DNA from 2 places in the Nonomuraea sp. N2-4H genome. Region 1 is predicted to be linked to the other one. Evidence: riboswitches for the same ligand, from Rfam matches in the RefSeq annotation. Region 1 holds a riboswitch; the other holds the start of a gene.

The links. Region 1 has a riboswitch for glycine ahead of gcvT (glycine cleavage system aminomethyltransferase GcvT). Riboswitches for the same ligand answer to the same signal wherever they lie in the genome.
Region 2: linked by a shared signal. The riboswitch ahead of gcvP (aminomethyl-transferring glycine dehydrogenase) and the one ahead of gcvT (glycine cleavage system aminomethyltransferase GcvT) in region 1 are both predicted to bind glycine.

Annotation. Positions count from the first base shown of each region.
Region 1 covers NZ_CP147987.1:6,135,795-6,140,081, reverse strand. Annotated here, with positions in the region: gene gcvH (glycine cleavage system protein GcvH) at 1-21, opposite strand, end outside; gene gcvT (glycine cleavage system aminomethyltransferase GcvT) at 18-1,103, opposite strand; glycine riboswitch at 1,234-1,331, opposite strand; gene WBK31_RS28075 (gamma-glutamyl-gamma-aminobutyrate hydrolase family protein) at 1,397-2,089, opposite strand; gene WBK31_RS28070 (3-oxoacyl-ACP reductase) at 2,119-2,883, opposite strand; gene WBK31_RS28065 (aldehyde dehydrogenase family protein) at 2,889-4,232, opposite strand; gene WBK31_RS28060 (glutamine synthetase family protein) at 4,242-4,287, opposite strand, start outside.
Region 2 covers NZ_CP147987.1:4,006,686-4,010,972, forward strand. Annotated here, with positions in the region: gene gcvP (aminomethyl-transferring glycine dehydrogenase) at 1-2,732, opposite strand, end outside; glycine riboswitch at 2,912-3,008, opposite strand; gene WBK31_RS18640 (MerR family transcriptional regulator) at 3,204-3,824, opposite strand; gene WBK31_RS18645 (bifunctional nuclease family protein) at 3,972-4,287, opposite strand, start outside.

The DNA.
Region 1 (4,287 bases):
GTCGTCAGGGATGTTGCTCACTTGTTCCTCCTGTAAAAGGGCAGCTCGACCAGGTCCACAGGTTCATGGCTGCCCCGGATGTCCACAGCCAGGCCAGAATCGGCGCCGCTGTCCACGTAGGCCATCGCGATGGGCTTGCCCAGAGTCTGGGAAGGCGCACCGCTGGTGACCTCGCCGACGACCGCGCCGTCTCGGGTCACCGGGTAACCGTGGCGCGGCACCCGGCGGCCCCGCGCGACCAGGCCGACGAGCCTGCGCCTGGGCTGGTCGTCCTTGACCGCCTCCAGCGCGGACCGGCCGACGAAGTCACCGGGCTTGTCGAATTTCACCACCCTGCCGAGCCCCGCGTCGAACGGGGTCAGCTCCGCGGTCAGCTCGTTGCCGTACAGCGGCATGCCGGCCTCCAGGCGGAGAGTGTCACGGGCGGACAGGCCCGCCGGCTTGAGCCCGTGCGGCTCGCCCGCGGCCGTGAGCGCGTGCCAGAGCGGGACGGCGTCCGCGTTGTGGATGAACAGCTCGAAGCCGTCCTCGCCGGTGTAGCCGGTGCGGGCGATGAGGGCCTTGCGGCCGTCCACGGTGCCGGGCAGGCCGGCGTAGTACTTGAGCCCGTCCAGGTCGGCGTCGGTGAGCGTGGCCAGGATCTCCTGCGAGCGCGGGCCCTGGACGGCGATCAGCGCGTACTGGTCGGAGCGGTCCTCGACGACCGCGTCGTACGCCTTGGCGCGCCCGGTCAGCTCGGCGGCGACCTTCTCGTAGTTGGAGGCGTTGGCGACGACCATGAACTCCTCGTCGCCGAGGCGGTAGACGATGAGGTCGTCGAGCACCCCGCCGCGCTCGTTGACGATCATGGTGTAGCGGGCCCGGCCGACGGCCAGCGCCGACAGGTGGCCGACGAGCGCGTAGTCGAGGGCCTCGGCGGCCTGCGGGCCGGTGACGAAGATCTCGCCCATGTGCGACAGGTCGAACAGCCCGGCCGCCTCGCGGACGGCGCGGTGCTCGGCGGACTCGCTGCCGTACCGGAGCGGCATGAGCCAGCCGGCGAAGTCGGTCAGGGTGGCGCCGAGGCTCTCGTGAACGTCTCGGAGCGGTGTCGGTCGGGACATTGGTCGCACCTCAGGACAGGAGTGGATGCCAGCATCCTCCCCCTCTGTCATCGGTGCCTGAGAGCTTCGCCCGACTTTTGCCGGACTTTCACCTTCGGCGAGGCCCCGAGGGCCTGCTTTCCAGAGACACCGTAGCCGTGCGGTCCTTTGCCTTGAGAGGTTCGCGGGGAGGGCTTGCTCCTTCAGGGGCCCTGACCGGCTGTCAGGGCACTCTCCCGCACGGTTTCATCGGTGATGCCCGCCAGCCTAGTGGTGTTATGGGGGTCTTGTCGCGTTCGCCGTCCGGCGAGGGTTCAGCAGGCCGCCACCAGCGCCTCGAAGAGCTTCGGGTCGGCCGCCACCTCCGGGTGCCACTGCACGGCCATCGTGAGGGCGTCCCGGTCCAGCTCCACCGCCTCGATCGTGCCGTCCGCCGCCGTCGCGGTGACCGCCAGGCCGGGCGCGAGACGGTCCACGGCCTGGTGGTGGTAGTGGGGGACCGGCAGCGGCTCCGCACCCAGGGCCTTGGCCAGCCGCGAGCCGGGCACGGGCGTGACCGGCAGGTCGCCGAAACGGCCGGGACCCGGGCAGTGGCCGGTGTGGCCCACGACGTCCGGCAGGTGCTGGTGCAGGCTGCCGCCGAGCAGCACGTTCAGCACCTGGAGACCCCGGCAGATGCCCAGGTAGGGCAGGCCGGCGTCGAGCGCGGCGCGCAGCAGCGCGAACTCGGCCGCGTCGCGGAACTCCCGCACGTAGCCGGTGCGCTCGTGCGGCGTCGCGGCGTACCTGGCCGGGTCGATGTCGCCGCCGCCCGCCAGGATGAGCCCGTCGAGCCGGTCCACGAGCGCGGCGGGCTCACCGGCCGGCGGCAGCACGACCGGCTGCCCGCCCGCCGCCGCCACCTTCTCCACGTACGCATGCGGCAGCAGCGCGGCGGGCGTGTCCCGCCACACCGTGAACGTGGCCTGCTCGACGTAACAGGTGATGCCGATGACCGGACGCCGCATGGCGTGTCCCCTTAGACCCGCGCCCCCTCTTACAGCGGTGTGACGTACGCGCCGGAGATGCCGCCGTCCACCAGGAATTCGCTGGCCGTGATGAACGACGCGTCGTCGCTGGCCAGGAACGCCACCGCCGCCGCGATCTCCGACGCCTCGGCGAAGCGGCCGATCGGCACGTGCACCAGCCGCCGCTGCGCCCGCTCCGGGTCCTTGGCGAACAGCTCCTGCAGCAGCGGCGTGTTCACCGGGCCGGGGCACAGCGCGTTCACCCTGATGCCCTCCCTGGCGAACTGCACGCCCAGCTCCCGCGACAGCGCCAGCACGCCGCCCTTGGAGGCGGTGTAGGAGATCTGCGAGGTCGCCGACCCCATGACCGCGACGAACGAGGCCGTGTTGATGATCGAGCCCTTGCCCTGCCGCCGCATGTACGGGATGACGTGCTTGCAGCACAGGTAGACGCTGGTCAGGTTCACCTCCTGGACCCGCCGCCAGGCCTCCAGGCCGGTCTCCAGGATCGAGTCGTCGTCGGGCGGCGAGATGCCGGCGTTGTTGAAGGCGATGTCCACGCTGCCGTATGTCTCGTGCGCGGTGGCGAACATGCGGATCACGTCGTCCTCGCGGGTCACGTCGGCCCGTACGAACAGGCCGCCGACCTCGCTCGCGGCCTTGGCGCCGGCGTCCTCGTCGATGTCCGCGCAGACCACCCTGGCGCCCTCCTCGGCGAAGCGCCGGGCCGTGGCCAGCCCGATCCCGCTCGCCGCCCCCGTGATGACCGCCACCCGATCCTGCAAGCGCTGCATCCGCGTCACTCCGTTGCGATGAAGACGTTCTTGACCTCGGTGAACGCCGCCAGGGCGTCAGGGCCGAGCTCCCTGCCGAGTCCGGACTGCTTGAAGCCGCCGAACGGGGTCCAGTAGCGGACCGACGAGTGTGAGTTGACCGACAGCGCGCCCGACTCGACCGCCCTGGCCACGCGCAGCGCCCGCCCCACGTCGCGGGTCCAGATGGAGCCGCTCAGCCCGTACGGGGTGTCGTTGGCGATGCGCACGGCGTCGGCCTCGTCGTCGAACCTGGCCACCGACACCACGGGCCCGAAGATCTCCTCGGTGAACGCCCGGTCGGTGACCTCGGGGGTCAGCACGGTGGGCGGGAACCAGAAGCCCTTGCCCTCGGGGCAGGAGCCCTGCAGGTAGGGGGTGCCCTCGACGAAGCCCGCCACGCGGGCCAGGTGCTCGGCGCTGATGAGCGGGCCCATCTCAGTGGCCTCGTCGCGCGGGTCGCCGACCTTGACGCCGAGCACGGCGGGGGCGAGCAGGGCCATGAACTCGTCGTACACGCTCGCCTGGACGAGCAGGCGGGAGCGGGCGCAGCAGTCCTGCCCGGCGTTGTCGAACACCGCGTACGGCGCCGTCGCCGCGGCCTTCTCCAGGTCCGCGTCCGCGAACACGATGTTGGCCGACTTGCCACCCAGCTCCAGCGTGACCCGCTTGACGTGGCGCGCGGCCTTGGCCGCGATCTCCTTGCCCACCTCGGTCGAGCCGGTGAAGACGATCTTGGGTACGCCGGGGTGCTCGACCAGGCGGGCGCCCGCGACCTCCCCTGCCCCGGGCAGCACCTGGAGCACCCCCTCGGGGAGGCCCGCCTCCAGGGCCAGCTCGGCCAGCCTCAGGGCGGTCAGCGGGGTCCACTCGGCCGGCTTGACGATCACCGTGTTGCCCGCCGCCAGCGCGGGCGCCACGCCCCACGACATGATCAGCATCGGGAAGTTCCACGGCACGATCACCCCGACCACGCCCAGCGGCTCGTGGAAGGTGATGTCCACGCCGCCCGGCACCGGGATCTGCTTGCCGTGCAGGCGCTCGGGGGCGGCCGCGTAGAAGTGCAGCACGTCGCGTACCGCGCCCGCCTCCCAGCGGGCGCCGCCGATCGGATGACCGGCGTTGGCCAGCTCCAGCTCGGCCAGCTCCGCGCCGTGCGCGTCCACCACCTCGGCGAACCTGCGCAGCAGCCGCGCCCGGTCGCCCGGCGCCACCGCGCGCCAGCCCGCGTACGCCTTCGTGGCACGCTCCACGGCCCGGTCGACCTCGGCGGCGTCGGCGAGCTCGACGTCGGCCAGGACCTCCTCCGTGGCCGGATTGATGATCTTCATGCGCCCCCGTCACATGCGCTCGAAACCACGGAACATCTCCCAGTCCGTCACCGCC
Region 2 (4,287 bases), 2.1 Mb from region 1:
CGCAGGGACGCCACCGGGTAGGCGGCCTCGCTGCGGCTGTAGGGGTGCGTCCACTCGTCGGCGGTGACCGACTCGGCGGTGTGCGGGGCGTTGCGCAGCGGGTTGTCGGTCTTGTCGTACTCGCCGGAGGCGACCTTCGCGATCTCGCCGCGGATGGCGATCATCGCGTCGACGAACCGGTCGAGCTCGGCGAGGTCCTCGCTCTCGGTGGGCTCGATCATCAGCGTGCCGGCCACCGGGAACGACATGGTCGGCGCGTGGAAGCCGTAGTCGATGAGGCGCTTGGCCACGTCGTCCACGGTGACGCCGGTCTCCTTGGTGATCTGCCGCAGGTCGATGATGCACTCGTGCGCGACCAGGCCGCCGCGGCCGGTGTAGAGCACCGGGTAGTGCGGGGCCAGCCGGCGGGCGAGGTAGTTGGCCGACAGGATGGCCTGCTGGGTGGCGGCGGTGAGGCCGTCGGCGCCCATCATCCTGACGTAGGCGTACGAGATGGGCAGGATGCCCGCCGACCCGTACGGCGCCGCCGAGACCGGCCCGACCGGGGTGCCGCCGCGCAGCGGGTGGCCGGGCAGGTAGGGGGCGAGGTGGGCGCGGACGGCCACCGGCCCGACGCCGGGCCCGCCGCCGCCGTGCGGGATGCAGAAGGTCTTGTGCAGGTTGAGGTGGGACACGTCGGCCCCGAACTCGCCCGGCTTGGCCAGGCCGACGAGCGCGTTGAGGTTGGCGCCGTCGACGTAGACCTGGCCGCCGGCCTCGTGCACCTTGGCGCAGATCTCGGTGATGGCCTCCTCGTACACGCCGTGCGTGGACGGGTACGTCACCATGATCGCGGCGAGCGCGTCGCGGTGCTTTTCGATCTTGGCGTCGAGGTCGGCGAGGTCGACGTTGCCGTCCTTGTCGCAGGCCACGACGACGACGCGCATGCCGGCCATGACGGCGCTGGCGGCGTTGGTGCCGTGAGCGGACGACGGGATGAGGCAGACGTCGCGCCGGTCCTCGCCGTTGGCGCGATGGTAGGCGCGGATGGCCAGCAGGCCCGCGAACTCGCCCTGGGAGCCGGCGTTCGGCTGGATGGAGACGGCGTCGTAGCCGGTCACCTCGGCGAGCCAGCTCTCCAGCGTGCCGATCAGCTCGCGGTAGCCCTCGGCCTGCGACTCGGGCGCGAACGGGTGGATGGCGGCGAACTCCGGCCAGGTGATCGGCTCCATCTCGGTGGTCGCGTTCAGCTTCATCGTGCAGGAGCCGAGCGGGATCATCGAGCGGTCGAGCGCGATGTCCTTGTCCTGGAGCTTGCGCAGGTAGCGCAGCATCGCGGTCTCGGAGCGGTGCTGGTGGAAGACCGGGTGGGTCAGGTAGTCGCTCTCGCGCAGCAGCGAGGCGGGCAGCGCGTCGGGGGCCTGCTCGGGCTCGATCGCGTCGCCGGTGACGCCGAACGCGGCGCGTACGGCGGCCAGCTCGGCGGCGCCGGTCTTCTCGTCGCAGGCGACGGAGACGTGGTCGGCGTCCACCTGCCAGAGGTTGATGCCCCGCTCGGCGGCGGCGGCCACGACCTCAGCGGCCCTGCCGGGCACGCGGGCGAGCACGGTGTCGAAGAACTCGCCGTGCACGACCTCGATGCCGGCGCCCTTCAGGCTCTCGGCCAGGGCGCTGGCCTGGCGGTGCACGCGGCGGGCGATGCGGCGCAGGCCCTCGGGGCCGTGGTAGACGGCGTACATGCTCGCGATGACGGCCAGCAGCACCTGGGCGGTGCAGATGTTGCTGGTGGCCTTCTCGCGGCGGATGTGCTGCTCGCGGGTCTGCAGGGCCAGCCGGTAGGCGGGGTCGCCGTCGGCGTCCACGGACACGCCGACCAGGCGGCCGGGGAGCTGGCGCTGCAGCCCGTCGCGTACGGACATGTAGGCCGCGTGCGGACCGCCGAAGCCGAACGGCACGCCGAAGCGCTGGGAGGAGCCGACGGCGATGTCGGCGCCCAGCTCGCCGGGGGCGGCGATCAGCGTGAGCGCCAGCAGGTCGGCGGCGGCCACGACGAGCGCGCCCTTGTCGTGCGCGGCGGCGGCGACGTCGCGGAAGTCGCGCAGCCGGCCGGAGGCGCCCGGGTACTGCACGAGCACGCCGAAGCACTCGGGCAGCTCACCGTCGAGCGAGTGCTCGACGAGCGTGATGCCGAGCGGCTCGGCCCTGGTGGCGAGCACGGCCTTGGTCTGCGGCAGCGCGTCGGCGTCCACCACGAACACGTTGCTCTTGGACTTGCCCGCCCGGCGGGCCAGCGTCATGGCCTCGGCGGCGGCGGTGCCCTCGTCGAGCAGGGACGCGCCGGCGACGGGCAGGCCGGTGAGGTCGGAGACGACCGTCTGGAAGTTCAGCAGCGCCTCAAGGCGGCCCTGCGAGATCTCCGGCTGGTACGGCGTGTAGGCGGTGTACCAGCCCGGGTTCTCCAGCAGGTTGCGGCGGATGACGGCGGGCGTGACGGTGTCGTAGTAGCCCAGGCCGATCATGGAGGTGAGGACCTTGTTGCGGCCGGCCAGAGCGCGCAGCTCGGCGATGGCCTCGGCCTCGCCGATCGCGGCGGGCAGCCGGAGCCGGTCCTTGGCCCTGATCGACTCCGGCACGGCCACGGCCACGAGGTCGGCGACGGACTCGAAGCCCACGGCCTCGAGCATGCGCTGCTGCTCGGACTCGGAGGGGCCGATATGCCTGGACGAGAACGGCGGAGCTGACAGATCGGTCATGGTGTGCCTCCCGAGGCTTTCGGAGACCGGCGCCGGGGCGCGGGCGAGTGCCGGATCTCCCCCTCTGTCAGCGCGGGCCACGCGTTGCGCGGCGCCACGACCTGAGAGCTTCACCCTGACGCAGGGCTTGCACCGTCGGTGAGACACGCCTGGCGGGCGCGCCTGCTTTCCAGAGTCGCCTCGCCCGAGCGGTACCGGTTGCCTGAGAGATTCCGGGGAGGGTTGCTCCTTCGGCGCCCTGGGCACGGTGCCCGGGGACTCTCCCGCACGGGGTCGTCAGCTTTGCTGTCCTAGATTACTACGTTAGGCCGGGATTGCCGTGCACCGCACCACGCGTGAAGGGCGCACTTCACCGCAGGTCCGGCGGTGAGGGCCTGATGGCGCGGTGACGCTGTGCCGCCTCTCCGCTCCCCTGCGTGCCCCGCCCCGGGCGGCGTTCCCCCGGGTGCGAGCGGTACGGAAGTGATCAGGTCAGCCGATGCGGCGGGCGCGCCGCCTGCGGGCCAGTTCGTCAGCGGGGTGGTCGGCCGGGACGGTGTCCTCGACCGCCGCTCGTTCCCCCGGCAGCTCCGCGAGGGATCCCTCGACCTCGCGCCAGACCCGGCCGAGCGCGATGCCGAACACGCCCTGCCCGCCCTGGAGGAGGTCTATCACCTCGTCGGCCGAGGTGCACTCGTAGACGCTGACGCCGTCGCTCATGAGCGTGATCTGGGCGAGGTCGGCGACCCCGCGGTCACGCAGGTGCTGGACGGCCGTACGGATCTGTTGCAGCGACACCCCGGTGTCGAGGAGCCGTTTGACGACCTTGAGCACCAGGATGTCGCGGAAGCTGTAGAGCCGCTGTGAGCCCGAACCGTGCGCGGCCCTGATCGTGGGCTCTACCAGGCCCGTGCGCGCCCAGTAGTCGAGCTGCCTGTAGGTGATGCCGGCGGCGGCGCAGGCCGTGGGCCCGCGGTATCCGATGTCACCCGGCAGCGCCGTCGGCTGCTCGTCGAAGAGCAGTCCCTGCTCTCCGGCACGCTGCCGCGCGCTCTCGCGCCGCACCGGATCTTCCTGGCCGGCCGTCTTTCCCTCGCCGCTGCTGACCGCCACGCGGACCTCCGGCTTTCTCTCATCCCGTGGCCTGATCTGGGGGTTCGTAAAGGGCGGCCACGGGTTTCACTTGCACCGTAGGACCGTGACCATGCTCAGTCAACGATCCGGCTCGGCGCGTCGTGAAGCGTAAATGCACTGAAATACCTACCCCGCCCTGCCGAAGTCTTCAGGAGTGATCGTGTCAAGGAACTCCCTGAACTTCTCCACTTCGTCCTCCTGGTCGTCCGGAATGATCACCCCGGCCTCCTGGACGACCTCTTCGCTGGCGAAGATCCGCGCCCCCGTACGCAGGGCGAGCGCGATCGAGTCGGACGGCCGCGCGCTCACCTCCACGCCGTTGGAGAACACCAGGTCGGCGAAGAAGATGCCGTCGCGCAGGGCGACGATGTTGACCGCTCGCAGGCCCACACCCAGGGCGCTCAGCACGTCTCGGAAGAGATCGTGGGTGAGCGGCCGCGGC